DNA from 3 places in the Actinosynnema sp. NPDC020468 genome. Region 3 is predicted to be linked to each of the others. Evidence: riboswitches for the same ligand, from Rfam matches in the RefSeq annotation. Region 3 holds a riboswitch; each other region holds the start of a gene.
What was found. A riboswitch is a leader RNA that binds a small molecule or an ion and turns the genes downstream of it on or off. The one in region 3 is predicted to bind glycine.

Region 1 (6,601 bases), on a different contig from region 3:
CGGGTCGCACCCGCGCGCCGAGGAGGCGTGCGCCGAGCTGGCGCTGGCGAACGGCTCGTTCGACCAGCTGGGCACCGAGGGCGTCGCGTGCACGATGGAGCTGAACCCGGTGACGGTGCGGGCCATCGGCCACTGGCGCGGCGAGACCCGGCGGTTCCTCAAGACCTACTCGAACTCGTGCGTCCTGGAGGCGGCGACCGGCACGGTGTTCAAGTTCTGATCTTCACCCGGTCGCCGGGCGACTCGTAGCCTGGGTGTCATGAGCATCCACGACATCCCGGTGTCCACCCTGTCGGGCGAGCCGTCGAGCCTGGGTTCCCTGCGCGGCAAGGCGGTGCTGGTGGTGAACGTCGCGTCGCGGTGCGGCCTGACGCCCCAGTACGCCGGCCTGGAGCGGTTGCAGGAGCGGTACGCCGCGCGCGGTTTCTCGGTGGTCGGGTTCCCGTGCAACCAGTTCGCCGGGCAGGAGCCGGGCACCGCCGAGGAGATCGCCACGTTCTGCTCGACCACCTACGGGGTGAGCTTCCCGCTGTTCGAGAAGATCGACGTGAACGGCCCGGAGCGCCACCCGGTGTACGCGGAGTTGACCGCCGCCGCCGACCAGGACGGCGAGGCGGGCGACGTGCAGTGGAACTTCGAGAAATTCCTGCTGTCGCCCACCGGGGAGATCACCGCCCGGTTCCGGCCGCGCACCGAGCCCGAAGACGAGGTCGTGCTGAAGGCGATCGAATCCGTGCTGCCGTAATCGCGTTATCACCCGATCGTGTGAGACCGCCCGGATAACACCGGGCACCCATTTCCCGAAAAACGGCGTACACCGACCGAGGACGTGCGCCATGGCCTCTCCACCGGCACCGCACCACCCGTTCCCCCCGGCCGCGCCCGCGCACCCGACGAAGTTCGCGGGCCTGGCCGTGGCGGCCCTGGTCCTCGGCGTCACGGGCCTGGTCTGCTCCCTCGTCCCCCTGCTGAACATCCTCACCGCCGTGGGCGCGCTCGTCGGCGCGGTCCTGGGGATCATCGCCCTGGCCGGCACCCGGCGAGCGATGGCCGCGATCGCCGTGGTGCTGTGCGTCGTGGCGATCGTGGTGTCCGTGATGGTCCAGTCCGCGCTGGTCAACACCCTGGACGGGGCCGCGGACAGCGGCACGGTCACCCCGGCGAGCGCCTCGGCCCGGGCCGAAGGCGTCGTCGCCCCGCCGCCCGCCGCCCGGAGGGCGCCGACGTGGGGCGAGCGCTACACGTGGCCCGGCGGCCTGGCGGTCGAGGTCGCCGCCCCGACCACCTGCACCCCGGGCCGCTACGCCGCGCCGTCGGACGTGACCAGGGCGGCGAAGGTCGCGATCACCGTGGTGAACGGCTCCGCGAAACCCTTCGGGACGGCCGTTCTGACGATCGGGGTGGACGCCCAGTTCAACGGCCGCAAAGCCGACTCGATCTTCGACCTGGACGGCCCCTGCGACACCGACTTCGAATCCACGACGGTGCTGCCGGGAAAGTCCTACACCTACCAGGTCTCCTTCGCGGTGACCGCCGAACCGGGCGAACTCCAAATAGCCCTGCAACCGGACTTCGGCTCCGGGAAGGCGATCTTCGTCGGCCAGGCCTGAGCCCGCCGCGAGAAAGCCCCCCGCCGCGCGCTCGGGCGCGGGACGGGGGGCGTCGCGAAATCAGGACCTGGGAATCAGCACTCGATGACGTTCACCGCGAGACCGCCGCGGGCCGTTTCCTTGTACTTCACCTTCATGTCCTTGCCGGTTTCGCGCATGGTCTTGATGACCTTGTCCAGCGACACGAAGTGCGAGCCGTCGCCCCGCAGCGCCATCCGCGCCGCCGTGATCGCCTTGATCGACGCCAGCGCGTTGCGCTCGATGCACGGGATCTGCACCAGTCCCCCGATCGGGTCGCACGTCAGGCCGAGGTTGTGCTCCATCGCGATCTCCGCCGCGTTCTCGACCTGCTCCGGCGTGCCGCCCAGCACCTCGGCCAACCCGCCCGCCGCCATCGAGCACGCCGACCCGACCTCGCCCTGGCACCCGACCTCGGCGCCCGAGATCGACGCGTTCTCCTTGAACAGCACGCCGATCGCGCCGGCCGTCAGCAGGAACCGCACGATGCCGTCGTCCGACGCGCCCGGCACGAACCTGGCGTAGTAGTGCAGCACCGCCGGCACGATCCCGGCCGCGCCGTTCGTCGGCGCCGTCACCACCCGGCCGCCGGCGGCGTTCTCCTCGTTCACCGCCAGCGCGAACAGCGTCACCCAGTCCATCACCCGCAGCGGGTCGGTCGCGTAGTGCTCCGAGGCCAACCGCGCGTGCATCTCCGCCGCGCGCCGCCGCACCTTCAGACCACCCGGCAGCTCGCCGGTCTCGACGCACCCCTGCGCCACGCACTCCTGCATGACGCCCCAGATGCGCAGCAGCGACGAGCGCACCTCGGCCTCCGGCCGCCAGGACAGCTCGTTCGCCAGCATCACCTCGCTGATCGACAGGCCGTGCTCGCGCGTGCGCGCCAACAACTCGTCCCCGGTCCGGAAGGGCAGGGCGAGCGGGGTGGTGTCGGGCTTGATGCGGTCGGCGCCGGTCGCGGTCTCGTCCACCACGAAGCCGCCGCCGACGGAGTAGTACACCGCCGAGTCGACCACCGCATCACCCGAGTAGGCGGCGAAGCTCATCCCGTTCGGGTGCAGCGGCAGCGACTTGCGGCGGTGCATCACCAGGTCGGTGTCTTCGCGGAACGCGATCTCCCGCACGCCACCCAGCAGCAACCGGCCCGTCGCCCGGATTTCGGCCACCCGCCGCTCGGCCTCCCGGGGGTCGACCTCCTCCGGCCGGTGACCCTCCAGACCCAGCAGCACCGCCTTCGGGCTGCCGTGACCATGTCCGGTTGCACCGAGTGAGCCGAACAGCTCCACATGCACCCGGTCGACTGAATTCAGAGGCAATCGATCGATGAACATGGTCGCGGCTCGCATCGGGCCGACCGTGTGGGAACTGGACGGCCCGATACCGATGGAGAACAGGTCGAAGACGCTGATCGCCACGGCCGCTCAGCTCTCGGTCAGTTCCGCGTACTTCGCGGCGGTGAGCAGGCCCTGCGCGTCGGTGACGGTGACCTTGAACAGCCAACCCTCGCCGTACGGGTCGTCGTTGATCGCCGACGGGTCGTCCCCGACCGCGGTGTTGACCTCGACCACCTCGCCGCTGACCGGCGCGTACAGGTCGCTCACCGACTTGGTCGACTCGAGCTCGCCGCACACGTCGCCGGACTGCACGACCGTGCCGACCTCGGGCAGCTGCACGAACACGATGTCGCCCAGCGAGGACGCGGCGTAGGAGGTGATGCCCACCGACACGGGCTCCTGGGTGCCCGGCACCCAGTCGACCCACTCGTGCTCGGCGGTGTACAGCAGGTGTTCGGGAAAGGTCACGGCAGCGCTCCCTGACAGGTGGGTTCCAGGTCCCCTGCTCTGTCCTGGGACCTGAGAGCTTCACCGCATCGTCGCGGCTTGCACCGTGGGTGCGCGCCGCGGGGCACGCTTTCCAGAGTCGCCTCGCCCGCGCGGTTCTCGCTGCCTGAGAGTGTGCGGGGTGCTTGCTCCTTCGGCGCCCCGGTCGTGCCGAGGACTCTCCCGCGCGGGTTCCGGCGCAGGTGGGCGCCGCGGCCGATGTTCAGTTGGAGTGACCCGAACGCTAGGTGCCGACCACGACGGGTGTCAACGCGCGGCGGCCCTTGTTCACCTCGCACAAACGCGGACCTCGCCGTTCGTGCTCCCGGCACGATGACAGGGCGCACCGGGTACCCGACCTTTGGCGTACCGAGTAGGAGCGAAGGAGCCCACCGTGCGGATCGCAGTTCCCCGCGAGATCAAGAACCACGAGTACCGCGTCGCGCTGACCCCCGCGGGCGCCCACGAGCTGTCCTCCCGCGGGCACGAGGTGTTCGTCGAGGCCGGCGCGGGTCTGGGCTCGGCCATCACCGACGAGGAGTACCTCGCCGCCGGCGCCAAGGTGCTGGCCACCGCGGACGACGTGTGGGCCGAGGGCGACCTGGTGCTCAAGGTCAAGGAGCCCATCGCGGTCGAGTACCCCCGGCTGCGCAAGGGCCAGGTGCTGTTCACCTACCTGCACCTCGCCGCCGACCTGCCGCTGACGCGGGCGCTGCTGGACTCCGGCACCACGGCCATCGCCTACGAGACCGTGCAGACCGCGAACGGCGCGCTGCCGCTGCTGGCACCGATGTCCGAGGTCGCGGGCAGGCTCGCGCCCCAGGTCGGCGCGTTCTCGCTGATGAAGCCCTCCGGCGGGCGCGGCGTGCTGCCCGGCGGCGTGCCCGGCGTGCACCCGGCGCGGGTCGTGGTGATCGGCGGCGGCGTGGCGGGCCTCAACGCGGCCACCATCGCCGTCGGCCTCGGCGCGGACGTGGAGATCCTCGACACCAACGTGGACCGCCTCCGGCACATCGACTCGCTGTTCCAGGGCCGGCTGCGCACCGTCACGTCCAACCGCTACTCGGTCGACCAGGCCGTGCGCGAGGCGGACCTGGTGATCGGCGCGGTGCTGGTGCCCGGCGCGAAGGCGCCCAAGCTGGTGAGCAACGAGCTGGTCGCGCAGATGAAGCCGGGCTCGGTGCTCGTGGACATCGCGATCGACCAGGGCGGCTGCTTCGCCGACTCGCGGCCGACCACCCACGCCGACCCGACCTACCAGGTGCACGACTCGGTCTTCTACTGCGTCGCCAACATGCCCGGCGCGGTGCCCCGCACGTCGACCTACGCGCTGACCAACGTCACGCTGCCGTACGCGGTCGCGTTGGCGGACAAGGGATGGCGTGCCGCGCTGGCCGCCGACGCCGCCCTGGCGCCCGGCCTCAACGTGCACGAGGGCCTGCTGACCAACGAGCCGGTCGCGCAGGCGCACGAGCTGGAGTTCACGGCCTTCGAGAGCTGATCGCCGCAACAGGAAAGGGCCGCCCGCACAACCGCGGGCGGCCCTTTCAACGTGAGGCGGCCCGCTCAACCAGCCTGGGGGTCACTGGGAGCGGGCCGCGTGGCCAATCTTAGCCGGGAACGGGGTCCGCTGCCCAGGCGCGGGGGTCGAGTCGTGGCCAATTCTTCACCGCGTCAGGGCACGTTCCGTGGTTGTGCCTCAAGCAAACGAGTGAATTCGCGTCGTAACGGGTCAGTCACGACACGGTCTCGACCGATGCCTCAGGCAGACCTTCCGCCGCAGGGATCGGAGCGCTCATGGCACACCCGCAGGGCTGGATCGACTGCCACGACCCGTTCGGCCGAGACCGGTCGGTGACGGTGGTGGTGGAGGACGACCGGGTGCTGCTCGTCGCCCCGCCCGGCGAATCGGCTGTGATGTCGGTCACCCAGACCCGTCGGTTGCACCGCCTGCTCGACCAGGCCGCGGACCGGATGTGATCGGGGTGGACGAAGCGCTCCGCGCCGCCGTGCTGCGCCGGCTGGCCCACCTGGACGAGGTCGCCGAGAGCGGCGAGGCCGACGCGCTGGTGCCGCTGGCGCGCTCCGAGATCCACCGGCTCGCCGACGGCTGGCGGCTGCTGTTGACCGTGCACCAACCGGATCCGGACAGCCGGTGCCTCGCGTGCGTCGGCGTGCTGCGGCACAAGCGGTGGCCGTGCCAGGTGTGGACGATGGCGCACCAGCACCTCATCGGCGAGGGCGTGCCGCACCGCGAGCGCAGGCGACCGCTGCGCTACCCGTTCGGACGTGTCACCACCACCCGGGATCTACCGGAGGTGACGCGGAAACCACGACACGCCCGACCCGAGTGATCCGCCTAGGGCAGGATGACCCCCGGTAGGAGCACTCGGGAGGGACGCGTGCACGACGGCAGTGGCCGCATCGTGGTGCAGAACTTGACCAAGCAGTTCGGTCCGGTCGCAGCGGTGCAGAATCTGAGCTTCACGGTGGAACCCGGTTCGGTGACCGGCTTCCTCGGTCCGAACGGCGCCGGCAAGACGACGACCCTGCGCATGCTGCTCGGGCTGGTGACGCCGACCGCGGGCATCGGCCTGATCAACGGGCGCCCGTTCCACCAGCTCGGCAACCCGGGTCGGGTCGTCGGCGCGGTGCTGGAGGCGCAGGGGTTCCACCCCAAGCGCACCGCGCGCAACCACCTGCGGGTGTACGCGGCCGCGATCGGCGTGCCGGACCAGCAGGCGGACCGGGTGTTGGAACTGGTCGGCCTCGGCCAGGCCGCGGACCGCAAGGCGGGCGGGTTCTCGCTGGGCATGAAGCAGCGGCTGGCACTGGCCACCGCGCTGCTCGGCGACCCGCAGGTGCTGGTCCTGGACGAGCCGGCCAACGGCCTCGACCCCGAGGGCATCGCCTGGCTGCGGCAGTTCCTCCAGTCCTACGCCCGGTCCGGCCGCACGGTGCTGATCTCCAGCCACCTGCTGGCCGAGGTCGAGCAGACGGTGGACCAGGTGGTGATCGTCAGCCGCGGCCAGACCATGTACTACGGCCCGCTGGCGAACCTGCGCGACTCGCAGCAGAGCCGGGTGCTGGTGCAGCCGTCGGACCCGGGCGCGCTGGTGGCCGCGTTGCAGGCCGAGGGCATCTCGGGCATCG
Region 2 (6,601 bases), on a different contig from region 3:
CACGGAATCCTCCTCGAAACCTCTGCTGATCGACGTTCGGGCGAACCCCTGACTTGGTTCGCACTCCGTCGACCGGGTGAACCCGGCCCCGGACGTGCCCGTAGTCAGCGGTGGAGCGAATTGGACCGAGTGAGGAGTGAGTGTGATCCGACGAAACCGCATCGCCATCGCCGTCGCGGGCGGCCTGGCGGCTGTGCTCGCACTGGTCGTGTACACCTCGAACGCCTCCGGTGTGGACAACCGGAACGTCGCCCAAACCGGTCAGGCGCAACCCCTCCAGGCGCAGGCCGCGCCGGAGGACTACGGCACGGACGCGCCGTTGGCGCCACCCACCAGCGAGGAGCCGACCACCACGACCGAGCCGCCGCAGGCACAGGCCGCACCCGCGCAGGACCCGGCGATCGCGGTCGTGGGCACCAGCGTCCCCAAGATGGGCGACGTCGTGCAGGACGGCGACGGCCGCACGCTCTACCGGTTCGACAAGGACACGCCGAACCCGGCGAAGTCCAACTGCGAGGCCAAGTGCGCGGAGACCTGGCCGCCGCTGCTGGTGACCGGCAAGCCGCGGATCGAGGGCGTGGACGCCGCGATCGTGTCGACGGTGAAGCGGGCCGACGGCTCCGAGCAGGTCACCATCGCGGGCTGGCCGGTGTACACGTACTCGAAGGACGACGGCCCGGGCAAGTGGAAGGGCCAGGGCGTCGGCGGCACGTGGTTCGTGATCCAGCCCGACGGCAAGCGCAACGTCCAGTGCCTGCCCGCGGGCGTCACAGCCCCTCCGGCCGCTTGAGCCACCCGGAAAAAGCCACCAGGAAAAGCCGTGATCCCCGGCCGGGAAAGTCGGCCGGGGATCACGTGACTCGACTCAGAGGACCCTGACGGCCTCTTCGAAGTCCAGGCGCGGGTTGCGCGGGAACGTCGCCGAGTGGTCGGGGTGGCCGATGTTGACGACCACCAGCGGCAGCTGCTCGGTGCCGGCGAAGAACTCCTGGCGGACGCCCTCGGCGTCGAAGCCGGTCATCGGGCCGGCCGCGAGGCCCGCCGCGCGCACGCCCACGATGAAGTAGCCGGCCTGGAGCAGCGCGTTCAGCTTCGCGGCCTCGGTGCGGCGGGTGTCGTCGGCGAACGCGTCCTTGGCGCCCGGGAAGTGCGGGAACGTCTTCGCGAAGTGCTCGTGGAAGTCGGTGTCCGCGGCCAGGATCGCGACGACGGGCGCGGTGCCGGTCTTGGCGCGGTTGCCCTCGCCCATGTGCGGCAGCAGCCGGGCCTTCGCCTCGTCGGACCGCACGAACACCACCCGGAGGGGCTGGTTGTTCATGCTGGTCGGGCCCCACTTGATCAGCTCGTAGACCTCGCGCAGCTCCTCGTCGGTCACCGGGTCGGCGGTGAAGGCGTTCGCCGTGCGGGCCTCGCGGAACAGCAGGTCCTGGGCCTCGGGGGAGAGGGCCAGGTTGTCGAGCGTCGAGGTCATCGTTCCTTCTTTCGGTCGTCCCGTACGCGGGGGATGCGTACGGGACCAACCTAGATGAACTCTCAACTATTTCGGCGAGTTGCGATCGTCACAGCGCCCGACTCACGGCGCCCCGCCCACCGCGCCGGGACCACAGTGCCCGGATCGCGGCGACCGGATCACAGCGACGGGTACAGCGGGTGCTTCGCGGCCAGCACCTCGACCCGCGACCGCAGTTCGGCCAGGTCGGCCGACGGCAGCAGCGCGCTCGCGATGACGTCCGCCACCTCGGTGAAGTCCTCGGCGCCGAACCCGCGGGTGGCCAGCGCCGGCGTGCCGATCCGCAGGCCGGAGGTGACCATCGGCGGACGCGGGTCGTTCGGCACCGCGTTGCGGTTGACCGTGATCCCCACCTCGTGCAGCCGGTCCTCGGCCTGCTTGCCGTCCAGCTCGGACCCGACCAGGTCGACCAGCACGAGGTGCACGTCCGTACCGCCCGTGAGCACCTTCACACCCGCCGCCGCGGTGTCCTCACGGGACAGTCGGTCGGCCAGGATCCGCGCGCCTTCGAGGGTCCGGCGCTGGCGGTCGGCGAACTCGGGCGACGCGGCGTGCTTGAACGCCACCGCCTTGCCCGCGATCACGTGCTCCAGCGGACCGCCCTGCTGGCCGGGGAACACCGCCGAGTTGATCTTCTTGGCGAGGTCGGCCTCGTTGGTCAGGATCACGCCGCCGCGCGGGCCGCCGAGCGTCTTGTGCGTCGTCGTCGTCGTGACGTGCGCGTGCGGCACCGGGCTCGGGTGCAGCCCCGCCGCCACCAGGCCGGCGAAGTGCGCCATGTCCACCATCAGGTACGCGCCCACCGAGTCGGCGATCCGGCGGAACTCGGCGAAGTCCAGCTGCCGCGGGTAGGCCGACCAGCCCGCCACGATCAGCTTCGGCCGGTGCTCCTGCGCCAGCGCCTCGACCTCGGCCAGGTCCACCAGACCGTCCACATCGGACACGTGGTACGGCACGACGTTGTACAGCTTGCCGGAGAAGTTGATCCGCATGCCGTGCGTCAGGTGGCCGCCGTGCGCGAGGTCCAGGCCGAGGATCGTGTCGCCGGGCTGGAGCAGCGCGAACATGGCGGACGCGTTGGCCTGCGCGCCCGAGTGCGGCTGCACGTTGGCGAAACCGGCGCCGAACAGCGCCTTGACCCGCTCGATCGCCAGCCGCTCGATCACGTCGACGTGCTCGCAGCCGCCGTAGTAGCGACGACCCGGGTACCCCTCGGCGTACTTGTTGGTGAGCACCGAGCCCTGCGCCTCGAGCACCGACACCGGGGTGAAGTTCTCCGAGGCGATCATCTCCAACGTGCTCTGCTGCCGGCCCAGCTCGGCGGCCACCGCCTGCGCGACCTCCGGGTCGAACTCCGCGAGGGAGGTGTTGAAGTGCTCCGACATGGTCCAGGCTCCCTTAAGAGTTGCGCTTGTAGAACGGCAGTGCGACGACCTCGACCGGTTCGCGCCTGCCACGGACGTCGACGGACAACTGCGTGCCGGGCTGGGCGTTCGCCTTGGTGACGTACGCCATCGCGACCGAGTAGCCCAGCGTGGGCGACAGCGCGCCGCTGGTGATCTCGCCGATGGGCGTGCCCTCCGCGTCGAGCACGGGGTAGCCGTGCCGCGGCGCGCGCCGGGAGGTGGTCGTGAGGCCGACCAGGGTGGTGTCGACGTCGCCGAGCTTCTCCAGCGCTTCCCGGCCGACGAAGTCGCCCGGCTTGTCGAACTTCACCACGCGACCGAGGTTGGCGTGGAAGGGGGTGCGGTCGAGGCCGAGTTCGTTGCCGTACAGCGGCATGCCGGCCTCCAGGCGCAGCGTGTCGCGGCAGCCGAGGCCCGCCGGCCTCAGGTCGTGCGCGGCGCCCGCCTCCAGCAGCGCGCGCCACACGTGCGGCGCGTCGGCGGGCGCGGTGAACAGCTCGAAGCCGTCCTCGCCGGTGTAGCCCGTGCGCGCCAGCAGCACCGGGCGGCCCGCGACCTGCGACCGGTACGACGCGTAGTACTTGACCGTGCCGAGGTCGGTCGGCGTGAGGCCCTCCAGGATCGCGAGCGACGCCGGGCCCTGCACCGCGAGCAGCGCGTAGTCCGCCGAGCGGTCGGCGACCTCGGTGTCGAAGCCCTGCGCCCGCGCCACGATCGCCTCGTGCACCACGGCGGCGTTGGAGGCGTTCGCGACGACCAGGAACTCCTGGTCGCCCAGCCGGTAGACGATCAGGTCGTCCACCACGCCGCCGTCGGCCTCGCAGATCATGGTGTAGCGGGCGCGGCCGACGCCGATCGCGGACGAGTGGCCCACCAACGCGTAGTCCAGCGCCTTGCCCGCCTCGGGGCCGGTGAGCACGATCTCACCCATGTGGGTCAGGTCGAACAGGCCCGCCGAGGTGCGGACCGCGTGGTGCTCGGCCAGTTCGCTCTCGTAGCGCAGGGGCATCCGCCAGCCCGCGAAGTCGGTGAACTGGGCGCCCAGCGCCTCGTGCTCGGCGTGCAAGGGCGTCCGACGGCTTTCCACGGGGTTCCTCCCTGGTGGGCGCACGGCAGTGCGACCGACCTGTGCGGCCGGTCTGCCGGTACGAAGGATGACACGGTCCATCGGAGACTCCTCGTCGAGAGCGAGCCTCCCCCTCTGTCATGAGCCTGAGAGCTTCGCCGCTGCGTTCGGGCAGCGGCTTGCACCGTGGGCGAGGCTTGCGCCTGCTTTCCAGAGTTGCCTTCGTCGGGCGGTAGCTGTGCCTGAGAGATTCCGGGGAGGAGTTGCTCCTTCGGCGCCCCTGCTCTCCAGGGGACTCTCCCGCGCGACATCGACGGCCGTGTTCAGTTGGTGGCCCAGACGCTAGGCGTGCCGGGGTCGGCGGTCAACCGGCGGCTCACAGCGCGCGGTCGGCGCGGACGCTCTCCACGACCTTGCGCTCGGCGTAGAAGGACACGAACGGAATCGTGCCGGCCAGCAGGACCAGGGCCGTGCCCTTGATCGACCAGCGGGACTTGAGCGCCAGGTCGACGGTCAGCACCAGGTAGACGGCGTAGAGGAAGCCGTGCACCGGACCGACGACGGCCATCATCCCGGAGTTGCCGCCGAGGTACTTGACGAACATCGCGGCCACGAGCACCAGCAGGCCGACACCCACCACGTAAGCCATGAACCTGAACCGGCTCAGCGCACCGCTCATCGCCCTACCTTCACCTCACCGCGTGTCCCGCGCGTGGAGTGCCGCGAGGAAGCGGTTGTAGGCCGCGTGCTCGTCGTCCTCGTCGTCGTGCGCGGGTGATCCGACGGGTGCCACGGTAACGGGCGGGGTCACGGGCTCGGCCACCGGCTCCTGGGCGATGCGGGCCTTGTTCCGGGCGTCCAACCGGCGGATGCGCCACACCATGAAGGCCGGGAAGAGGCCGAAGAGGGGCCACTGGAAGACGTAGCCGAGGTTCTGGAACGTGCCGCCGGCCTCGGAGAAGCGCTCCCACTGCCAGTAGGCGAGGCCGCAGCAGACGGCCAGCGAGAGCAGGCACACGACCGCGATACCGACCCGCTTGGGGGTGACGACGGCGCTGCCCATGCCCTCGATCGTACTTCGCGGGGTCGAGCACCCGACCACCCGCGTCAGGACGGCCGCGCGATCATCCGCGCGGCATCCCCTTCGGGACTGGGGCTCCCGGTTGCGGCGCCAAGAGCCCACTCCCCTTGCCGGCCCTGGGGCTCCCTTGACGGCGGAGCCCTCGGGTCGTCCCCGAACTCGTTCCCGCTAGGCCACGCCGTCCCGGCGTTGCCTCTGCAACCTGGCCACACACCAGGCCGCCGCACTGCCCCGACGCAGGTGCTGGAGCACCGTCATCGGTCCGAGACGTCGACCGAGGTCGGCGGGGCTCAGCCCGGCCGCCCGGTAGTCGAGCGCGCGCTGGTCCAACGGGCTGATGCCCGCGTCCCACCACGCTTCCGCCTCCGTCAGGTCGCCCACCAGCTGCCAGTAGCTGGCGGCGGCCGCGAGGAGGACCTCGGGCACCTCGGGTGCCCGCTTCCTCATCGCCACGACGTACGCCGGGTCCGCGGATTCGACCCGCATCACCCCGCGGTTGCCGCCGGTCGCCCGCTGCACGGGGATCCCCGGTGACGGCGGGGCCTCGGCGAGCCACGCGTCCTTGATCCGGTTCACCTCTTGCAGCTCGGCGTCGTCCGAGCGCTCAGCCGCCCACTGCCGCAGCAGCTCGTCGACTCCGGAGTCCTCGACCATTCTGCCTCCTCGTCGGTCGAAGATCAGCCAATGCAGCGCACCGTATTAGCGGGTACCGACAACCGCTAGACCCTTGTTCGGCCAAAACCCTGTTACCAGGGCGTTATAGCCCTCATTCCACCCATACGGTGCAACGCCGGCGGCCCCCGACCACCGTGGGTGACCCCGGCCGTCGAACACCTATGCGAAGAGGCTGCGGACGAACGTCAGGATGGACTCGGCGCCGTCCCGCAGCCCGCCGAGGGCCGCCTTGACCGCCTGGGCGGACTGGTCGGGCTGGGTGATCAGGAAGAACAACACCAGCGCGACGACCGCCAGCGTCACCACCTTCTTGAGGTTCACTGAATGCCTCTCCGTCCGTTGACAGGTGCCGGTTGGGCGCGTCGAGGCGTGCCTCGTCACCCGCCATGGTCCCCCATTCACCCGGATGACAACCCTCGAACCGCCGACATCCCACGTCCGGCCGCATGTCGGAGCACGCTGCCACGCCGAGCGAGCGCCGGCGTCACCCGAACGGACGATCAAGAACAGGCCGCCGTCCGTCGATGCTGTGGGTACGAGCACATCGCTCACCTCCCCGCACGAACCCCGAGGTGCCGCACCACCGTCTTCTCTCCAGGCCCTGTCACCCAGTTGCGCGGCACCCACCACACCGCGTGACCGTGGTCAATGAAGGCCGACACCATTTCAGGCGACACCTTCACCGCTTTGTTGCGCCCTTTTTCAGACCAATCCTCACCAGACCAATCCCTTTTTCCGCCGGGGTGCGGTCCCCGGCTCGGGGCACCCGGCCTCCCGAACGAGTGGTCCCGATCGAGTGGGCGGCCCCACCCGCCGGAGCCCGCGCCCCACCCCGTCCCGACGGCCCGGAACCGAATCGGCCT
Region 3 (6,601 bases):
TCGCGATCATGGCGTCGATGAACCGGTCGATCTCGGCCAGGTCCTCGGACTCCGTCGGCTCCACCATCAGCGTGCCCGCGACCGGGAACGACATCGTGGGCGCGTGCAGACCGTAGTCGGCCAGGCGCTTCGCCACGTCGTCCACCGTCACGCCCGTCGCCTTGGTCAACGCCCGCAGGTCCAGGATGCACTCGTGGGCCACGAAACCGCCCTCGCCGGTGTAGAGGACCGGGAAGTGCTCGTCCAGCCGCCGCGCCACGTAGTTCGCCGCCGCGACCGCCGTCAACGTCGCCCGCCGCAGACCGTCCGCGCCCATCATCCGCACGTACGCCCACGAGATCGGCAGGATCGACGCCGAACCCCACGGCGCGCCCGCGATCGGGCCGACGCCCGAGGCCGGGCCGGCGGAGGGCTGCAACGGGTGGTTCGGCAGGAACGGCGCCAGGTGGGAGCGGACGCCGATCGGGCCGACGCCCGGGCCGCCGCCGCCGTGCGGGATGCAGAACGTCTTGTGCAGGTTCAGGTGCGACACGTCCGAGCCGAACTTCCCGTACTGCGCCAGGCCGATCAGCGCGTTCAGGTTCGCACCGTCCACGTACACCTGGCCGCCCGCGTCGTGCACCCAGCCGCACACCTCGCGCACGGTGTCCTCGTACACCCCGTGCGTCGACGGGTAGGTGATCATGATCGCGGCCAGGTCGTCCTGGTGCTCCACGACCGTCGACTTCAGGTGGTCCACGTCGATGTTGCCCGCGTCGTCGCACTTCACGACCACCACGCGCATCCCGGCCATCACCGCCGACGCCGCGTTCGTGCCGTGCGCCGACGACGGGATCAGGCACACGTCGCGCGCGAAGTCGCCGTTCGACCGGTGGTAGGCCCGGATCGCCAGCAACCCGGCGAACTCGCCCTGGCTGCCCGCGTTGGGCTGCAACGACACCGCGTCGTACCCGGTGATCTCGGCCAGCCACCCCTCCAGGTCGCCGATCAGGGACAGCATCCCCTCGGCGTCGGACGCGGGCGCGAACGGGTGCAGGTCGGCGAACTCGGGCCAGGTGATCGGCTCCATCTCGGCCGTCGCGTTGAGCTTCATCGTGCACGAGCCCAGCGGGATCATGCTCCGGTCGAGCGCGACGTCCTTGTCCGACAACGACCGCAGGTAGCGCAGCAGCGCGGTCTCCGAGCGGTGCGCGTGGAACACCGGGTGGGTCAGGTACTCCGTGGTGCGGCGCAGGTCGGTCGGGATGCCGTCGGCGGTGTCGCCGTCCAGCCCGTCGACGTCGGACACGGTGACGCCGAACGCCTTCCACACCGACTCGAGGTGCCCGCGCGTGGTCGTCTCGTCGCACGCGATCTGCACGTGGTCCGCGTCGACCTGCCACAGGTTCACGCCCAGGTCCCGCGCCGCCGCGACGACGTCGGCCGCCCGGCCCTCGACGTGCGCGCGCACGGTGTCGAAGAACTCGCCGTGCACGACGTCCACGCCGCCCTCGCACAGGCCGGCGGCCAGCACGGTCGCCATCCGGTGCGCCCGGGTCGCGATGTTCCGCAGGCCGTCCGGGCCGTGGTAGACCGCGTACATCGACGCGATCACCGCCAGCAGCACCTGCGCGGTGCAGATGTTCGAGGTCGCCTTCTCGCGGCGGATGTGCTGCTCGCGGGTCTGCAACGCGAGCCGGTAGGCCAACGAGCCGTCCGCGTCGACCGACACGCCGACCAGCCGGCCGGGCAGCTGCCGCTCCAGGCCCTGGCGCACGGCCATGTAGCCCGCGTGCGGCCCGCCGAACCCGATCGGCACGCCGAACCGCTGGGTGGTGCCCACGACGACGTCCGCGCCGATCTCACCCGGCGCGCGCAGCAGCGTCAGCGCCAGCAGGTCCGCGACCACGACCGCCTGCGCGCCCGCCTTGTGGATCTCCTCGATCAGCCCGGCCTGGTCCCGCACGACGCCGGACGCGCCGGGGTAGGACAGCAGCACGCCGAAGAAGTCGCCGCCCAGCCCGAGCCCCTCGAGGCCCTGGGACAGGTCGGCGGTGACGATCTCGATGCCCAGCGGCTCGGCGCGGGTCTCGATGACCGCGAGCGTCTGCGGCAGCGTGTCGACGTCGACCACGAACCGGGCCGACTTGGACCGGCCGGCGCGGCGCACCAGCGTCATCGCCTCGGCCGCCGCGGTGGACTCGTCCAGCATCGACGCGTTGGCCAGCGGCAACCCGGTCAGGTCGCCGACGACGGTCTGGAAGTTCAGCAGCGCCTCCAGCCGACCCTGCGAGATCTCCGGCTGGTACGGCGTGTAGGCCGTGTACCAGGCCGGGCTCTCCAGCACGTTGCGGCGGATCACCGGCGGCGTGGTGGTGCCGTAGTAGCCCAGGCCGATCATCTGGGTCATCGGCCGGTTGCGGGCCGCGAGGGCGCGCAGCTCGGCCAGCGCCTCGGTCTCGGTGGCGGGCGCGGGCAGGTCCAGCACCAGGTCGCGCACGCGGATCGACTCGGGCACCGCGCGCTGGGCCAGCTCCTCCAGCGAGCCGACGCCGATCACGTCGAGGATCCGGGCCAGCTCCGCGGGCCGCGGCCCGACGTGGCGGTCCGCGAACGGGGTGCCGTGTTCGAGCGCGGCGAGAGGGATGCGGTCCTGCGTCATGGGGGCGCCTTTCGGGGGGCTGCGGACAGACTCCTGCCGTTGCCCTCCCCCTCTGTCTTCCGCCCGACACGGGCGCCTGAGAGCTTCACCCGGCCGGGACCGGGCTTGCACCGTCGGCGGGGTCGGTTGCCCGGCCCACTTTCCAGAGGCGTCTCACCCGCGCGGTTCGTGTGCCTGAGAGGTTCCGGGGAGGAGTTGCTCCTTCGGCGCCGAGACGGGCTCGGACTCTCCCGCGCGGGGTAAAGCGACTACCCGCCGATCCTACCCGGCGGCTCGGGCTCCGAGGTTGTCGGCGCGACGCGGATCTCAGCCGGTCGCGCGGGTGCGCCTGCGGCGGGACAGCTCGTCGTCCGGTGTCTCCTCCAGCACGACGCCGTCGGCCCGCTCGGCCGGGAAGTCGTGGATGGTGCCGCTGATCTCCCGCATCGCGCCGCTGACCGCGATGCCGAACACGCCCTGACCGCCCTGGAGCAGGTCGACGACCTCCTCCGGCGACGTGCACTCGTAGACCGTGGTGCCGTCGCTGAAGAGCGTGATCCGGGCCAGGTCCTGCACGCCGCGCCTGCGCAGGTGGTCGACCGCGACGCGGATGTTCTGGAGGCTCACGCCGGTGTCCAGGAGTCGCTTGACGACCTTGAGCACCAGGATGTCCTTGAAGGAGTACAGCCGTTGGCTCCCCGAGCCGTGCGCACTCCTTATCGTCGGGTTGACCAGTCCCGTGCGCGCCCAGTAGTCCAACTGGCGGTAGGTGATGCCCGCGATCTGGCACGCGGCGGGCCCGCGGTACCCGACGAGCTCGTCCGGCAGCGAGGAGTCCGGGAACAGCTCACCCTGTTCGCCGGTGCCGGCCCGGATGCGCGCTTCCTCGACCACGCCTGCCTCCCCTCGACCCGGTCTCGCCGACCGGCGTGAAGCGACCTCGGTGCTCTACGAATGACACCGTGCCGATTCACCTGAGCTCGACGGTAAGACCGGGTAGGGGCCGGGTCAACGCGACTCGCTGGGCGTGTCTTACCTCAACCTCAGGTTGAGGTTGAGGAAGCCGTCTGACGTAGCCCATTCGGGTGGCGTTTAGTGATCGTTTAGCGCAGCACCGTTGACGTTGTGTAATCCAGAAGTGTGACACCAGGGGGTGGCACACGGGGTTGATCCACAACTCACCGCACACACCACGAGGGGCCGGCTTTCACTTCGCGGCCGAAACCCGACCCCTCGTGGTGAACGCGACCCCGAGACCTCCTCCGGGCACGTCGAGCCGTCCGGTCGACCACCGCGCGTCACCCGCGACCACCCCGACACCCGGAAACGCGAAACGGCCCCGACGGGAGCCGTCAGGGCTCGCGGTGCACGGGGCCGGTCGAGGTCGCGCGGCGGTTCAGGTGTCCGCGCCGCGGAAGTCCTCCGGCGAGACCGAGTCCAGGAACTCCCGGAACTTCTCGACCTCGTCCTCCTGCTCGTCGGGGATGATCAGACCCGCCTCCGCCAGGACGCTCTCCTCGGCGTGGATCGGCACCCCGATCCGCAGCGCCAGCGCCACCGAGTCGCTCGGCCGGGCCGACACGCGGATGTCGCCGTCGAAGACGAGTTCGGCGAAGTAGGTCCCCTCCTGGAGGTCGGTGATCCGGACCTGTTCCAACTGCCGGCCGAGCGCGCCGATCACGTCCTTGAGCAGGTCGTGGGTCAACGGCCGCGCGGGCCGGACACCCTGCTGCTCCAGGGCGATCGCCGTCGCCTCCACCGAGCCGATCCAGATCGGCAGGTAGCGTTCGCCCTCGGTTTCGCGCAGCAGCAGGATCGGCTGGTTCGCGGGCAGTTCCACCCGCACACCGACGACACGCATTTCGCTCATCGGGTCTCGCCTCCCTCAGCGCGCTGAAATTCTGGCGTCCCCGCTACCTCACGAGGATCCCCCACCCACATCTCCGACGCTACCCGCCAAGCGGGCCTTCTGCGCAACCGCCCGGGTAGCCGGGATCAGCATGCGGACACCTGTTCACCTGGGCGAAACGCGGTTCGCGACGGCCTCGCGAAGACCCACTTTGACCAGGAGTGTGTGCAGCGTTACGGACAGCGCCGCCAGCTCCCGGACGACCTCCTCGGCACGGGCCCGCGACTGCGGGTCGCGCTGCCGGGACAAAGGTGCCACCAGCTGCTCCACCAACCCGACCTCGCGGTCCGCCGCGGCCTGGAAGGGCCGCAGGTGGCGCGGTTCCACACCGTGCCGCGCCAACGCCCGCACGGTCGTCGCGATCTGCACCGCGTCGCCGTCGTACCACCCCGCGGGACCCGGCTTCACCAGGCCGAAGCGCTCCAGCTCGGCCAGCACGCCGGGCTCGATGCCGGCCCGGGTGACCAGGTCGTCCCGCGTCACGCGCGAGGTCGGGGCGCCGAACTGCTCCGCACCGACCGGGTGCGGAGCGTCCGGAGCGCCGTCCAACTGCTCCTTGATGACCTTCAACGGCAGGTACCGGTCGCGCTGGGCCGCCAGCACGTACCGCAGACGTTCGACGTCGGCGGAGGTGAACTGGCGGTACCCCGATGCCGTTCGTGCCGGGCGGACCAGACCTTCCGACTCCAGGAACCTGATCTTGGAGATCGTCACGTCCGGGAAGTCCGCGCGGAGTTGCGAGAGCACCGCTCCGATGCTCAACCCCCCGCGCTGCGACCGCCCGGCCGCGGTCACTGCCCCCCGGCGCCCGGACCGGTCAGGAACACGAGGCGGAACTTGCCGATCTGGACCTCGTCGCCGTTGGCGAGCACCGCCTGGTCGACGGGCTCGCGGTTGACGTAGGTGCCGTTGAGGCTGCCCACGTCGATCACCACGAACTCGCCGCCCTCGCGGCGGAACTCGGCGTGCCGGCGGGACACCGTCACGTCGTCGAGGAAGATGTCGCTGTCGGGGTGCCGGCCCGCGCTGGTCGTGTCGCGGTCCAAGAGGAACCGCGAACCCGCGTTGGGACCGCGCTTGACCACCAGCAGGGCGGACCCGGCCGGCAGCGCGTCGACACCGGCGACGGCCGGCTCACCGGCGGGGGCCTCTGCGCCCTCGACCTCGGCGAGGAAGTCGGCCCGGAAAACGGAGGTCCGCTCCGGGCCCTGCTCGGGCGGAACGCCTGGCCCGTCGTTCGTGCTCACCTGAGCTCTCCTCCTGCTGCTGGAACCGTCGGGACCGCTAGAACCTATCGTGCCCGAGCTGGCCTCTGAGGAGCGGCTCCCCCTCCGACCGAAGAGCCGCCGGAAGATCGACGTCACCCCTGCGCCGCCAACTCCTGGTACGCGACGGCGTCGAGCAGGTCCTCGACCGCGGCCGGGTCGTTCAGCCGCAGCTCGATCATCCAACCCTCACCGTACGGGTCGGTGTTGACCAGGTCGGGTTCCTGGTCGAGCGCGTCGTTGCGGGCGACGACCTCACCGGCGAGCGGCGCGTAGATGTCGGAGACGCTCTTGGTCGACTCGACCTCGCCGAGCGTCTGACCGGCGCCGACCTGCTCGCCGAGTTCGGGGAGCTGGACGAACACGACGTCGCCGAGTTGGGACTGGGCGTAGTCCGTGATGCCGATGCGCACGGTGTCGTCACCTGTGCGCAGCACCCACTCATGTTCCTCGGTGTACTTCAGCTCCTCGGGAATCACCGCGGTGCGCTCCTTCATGACGGTGGATCTTCGCCGCCGAATCCTCCCACGACCCCGTCAGGCGGCCGCCACCCCCGGCCTTCGGCGCAGCGCGAGCACGAACTGGTAGACGTAGAGCGCGCCCGACCACAGGTAGAGCGCGCCTCCCCACACCATGAAGGCGTACGCGATGGGCCGGGCGATCTGCGCCGCCGTCGACGTGCCCTGGGCGAGCAGCAGGATCGGGAAGGCGTAGAGCAGGTTGAACGTGGCGCCCTTGCCGAGGTAGCTGACCTCGAACGGGCCGTAGCCGCGGGCGCGCAGCACCGGCAGGCACGCGCCCACCACG

Region 1: linked by a shared signal. The riboswitch ahead of gcvH (glycine cleavage system protein GcvH) and the one ahead of gcvP (aminomethyl-transferring glycine dehydrogenase) in region 3 are both predicted to bind glycine.
Region 2: linked by a shared signal. The riboswitch ahead of gcvT (glycine cleavage system aminomethyltransferase GcvT) and the one ahead of gcvP (aminomethyl-transferring glycine dehydrogenase) in region 3 are both predicted to bind glycine.

What each region holds. Positions count from the first base shown of each region.
Region 1 covers NZ_JBFAEO010000027.1:47,935-54,535, forward strand. Annotated here, with positions in the region: gene AB0G50_RS20365 (SSI family serine proteinase inhibitor) at 1-220, shown strand, start outside; gene AB0G50_RS20370 (glutathione peroxidase) at 260-745, shown strand; gene AB0G50_RS20375 (hypothetical protein) at 837-1,610, shown strand; gene AB0G50_RS20380 (L-serine ammonia-lyase) at 1,685-3,043, opposite strand; gene gcvH (glycine cleavage system protein GcvH) at 3,050-3,430, opposite strand; glycine riboswitch at 3,553-3,644, opposite strand; gene ald (alanine dehydrogenase) at 3,843-4,949, shown strand; gene AB0G50_RS20395 (hypothetical protein) at 5,246-5,428, shown strand; gene AB0G50_RS20400 (hypothetical protein) at 5,434-5,802, shown strand; gene AB0G50_RS20405 (ABC transporter ATP-binding protein) at 5,851-6,601, shown strand, end outside.
Region 2 covers NZ_JBFAEO010000054.1:20,572-27,172, reverse strand. Annotated here, with positions in the region: gene AB0G50_RS30035 (cyclopropane-fatty-acyl-phospholipid synthase family protein) at 1-3, opposite strand, end outside; gene AB0G50_RS30030 (hypothetical protein) at 143-790, shown strand; gene AB0G50_RS30025 (malonic semialdehyde reductase) at 866-1,471, opposite strand; gene glyA (serine hydroxymethyltransferase) at 1,630-2,895, opposite strand; gene gcvT (glycine cleavage system aminomethyltransferase GcvT) at 2,909-4,003, opposite strand; glycine riboswitch at 4,108-4,202, opposite strand; glycine riboswitch at 4,203-4,295, opposite strand; gene AB0G50_RS30010 (DUF3817 domain-containing protein) at 4,359-4,661, opposite strand; gene AB0G50_RS30005 (hypothetical protein) at 4,677-5,045, opposite strand; gene AB0G50_RS30000 (helix-turn-helix transcriptional regulator) at 5,232-5,717, opposite strand; gene AB0G50_RS29995 (hypothetical protein) at 5,898-6,059, opposite strand.
Region 3 covers NZ_JBFAEO010000024.1:10,796-17,396, reverse strand. Annotated here, with positions in the region: gene gcvP (aminomethyl-transferring glycine dehydrogenase) at 1-2,641, opposite strand, end outside; glycine riboswitch at 2,794-2,884, opposite strand; gene AB0G50_RS18595 (MerR family transcriptional regulator) at 2,948-3,514, opposite strand; gene AB0G50_RS18590 (bifunctional nuclease family protein) at 4,017-4,490, opposite strand; gene AB0G50_RS18585 (MerR family transcriptional regulator) at 4,635-5,324, opposite strand; gene garA (glycogen accumulation regulator GarA) at 5,321-5,776, opposite strand; gene gcvH (glycine cleavage system protein GcvH) at 5,890-6,291, opposite strand; gene AB0G50_RS18570 (CDP-alcohol phosphatidyltransferase family protein) at 6,331-6,601, opposite strand, start outside.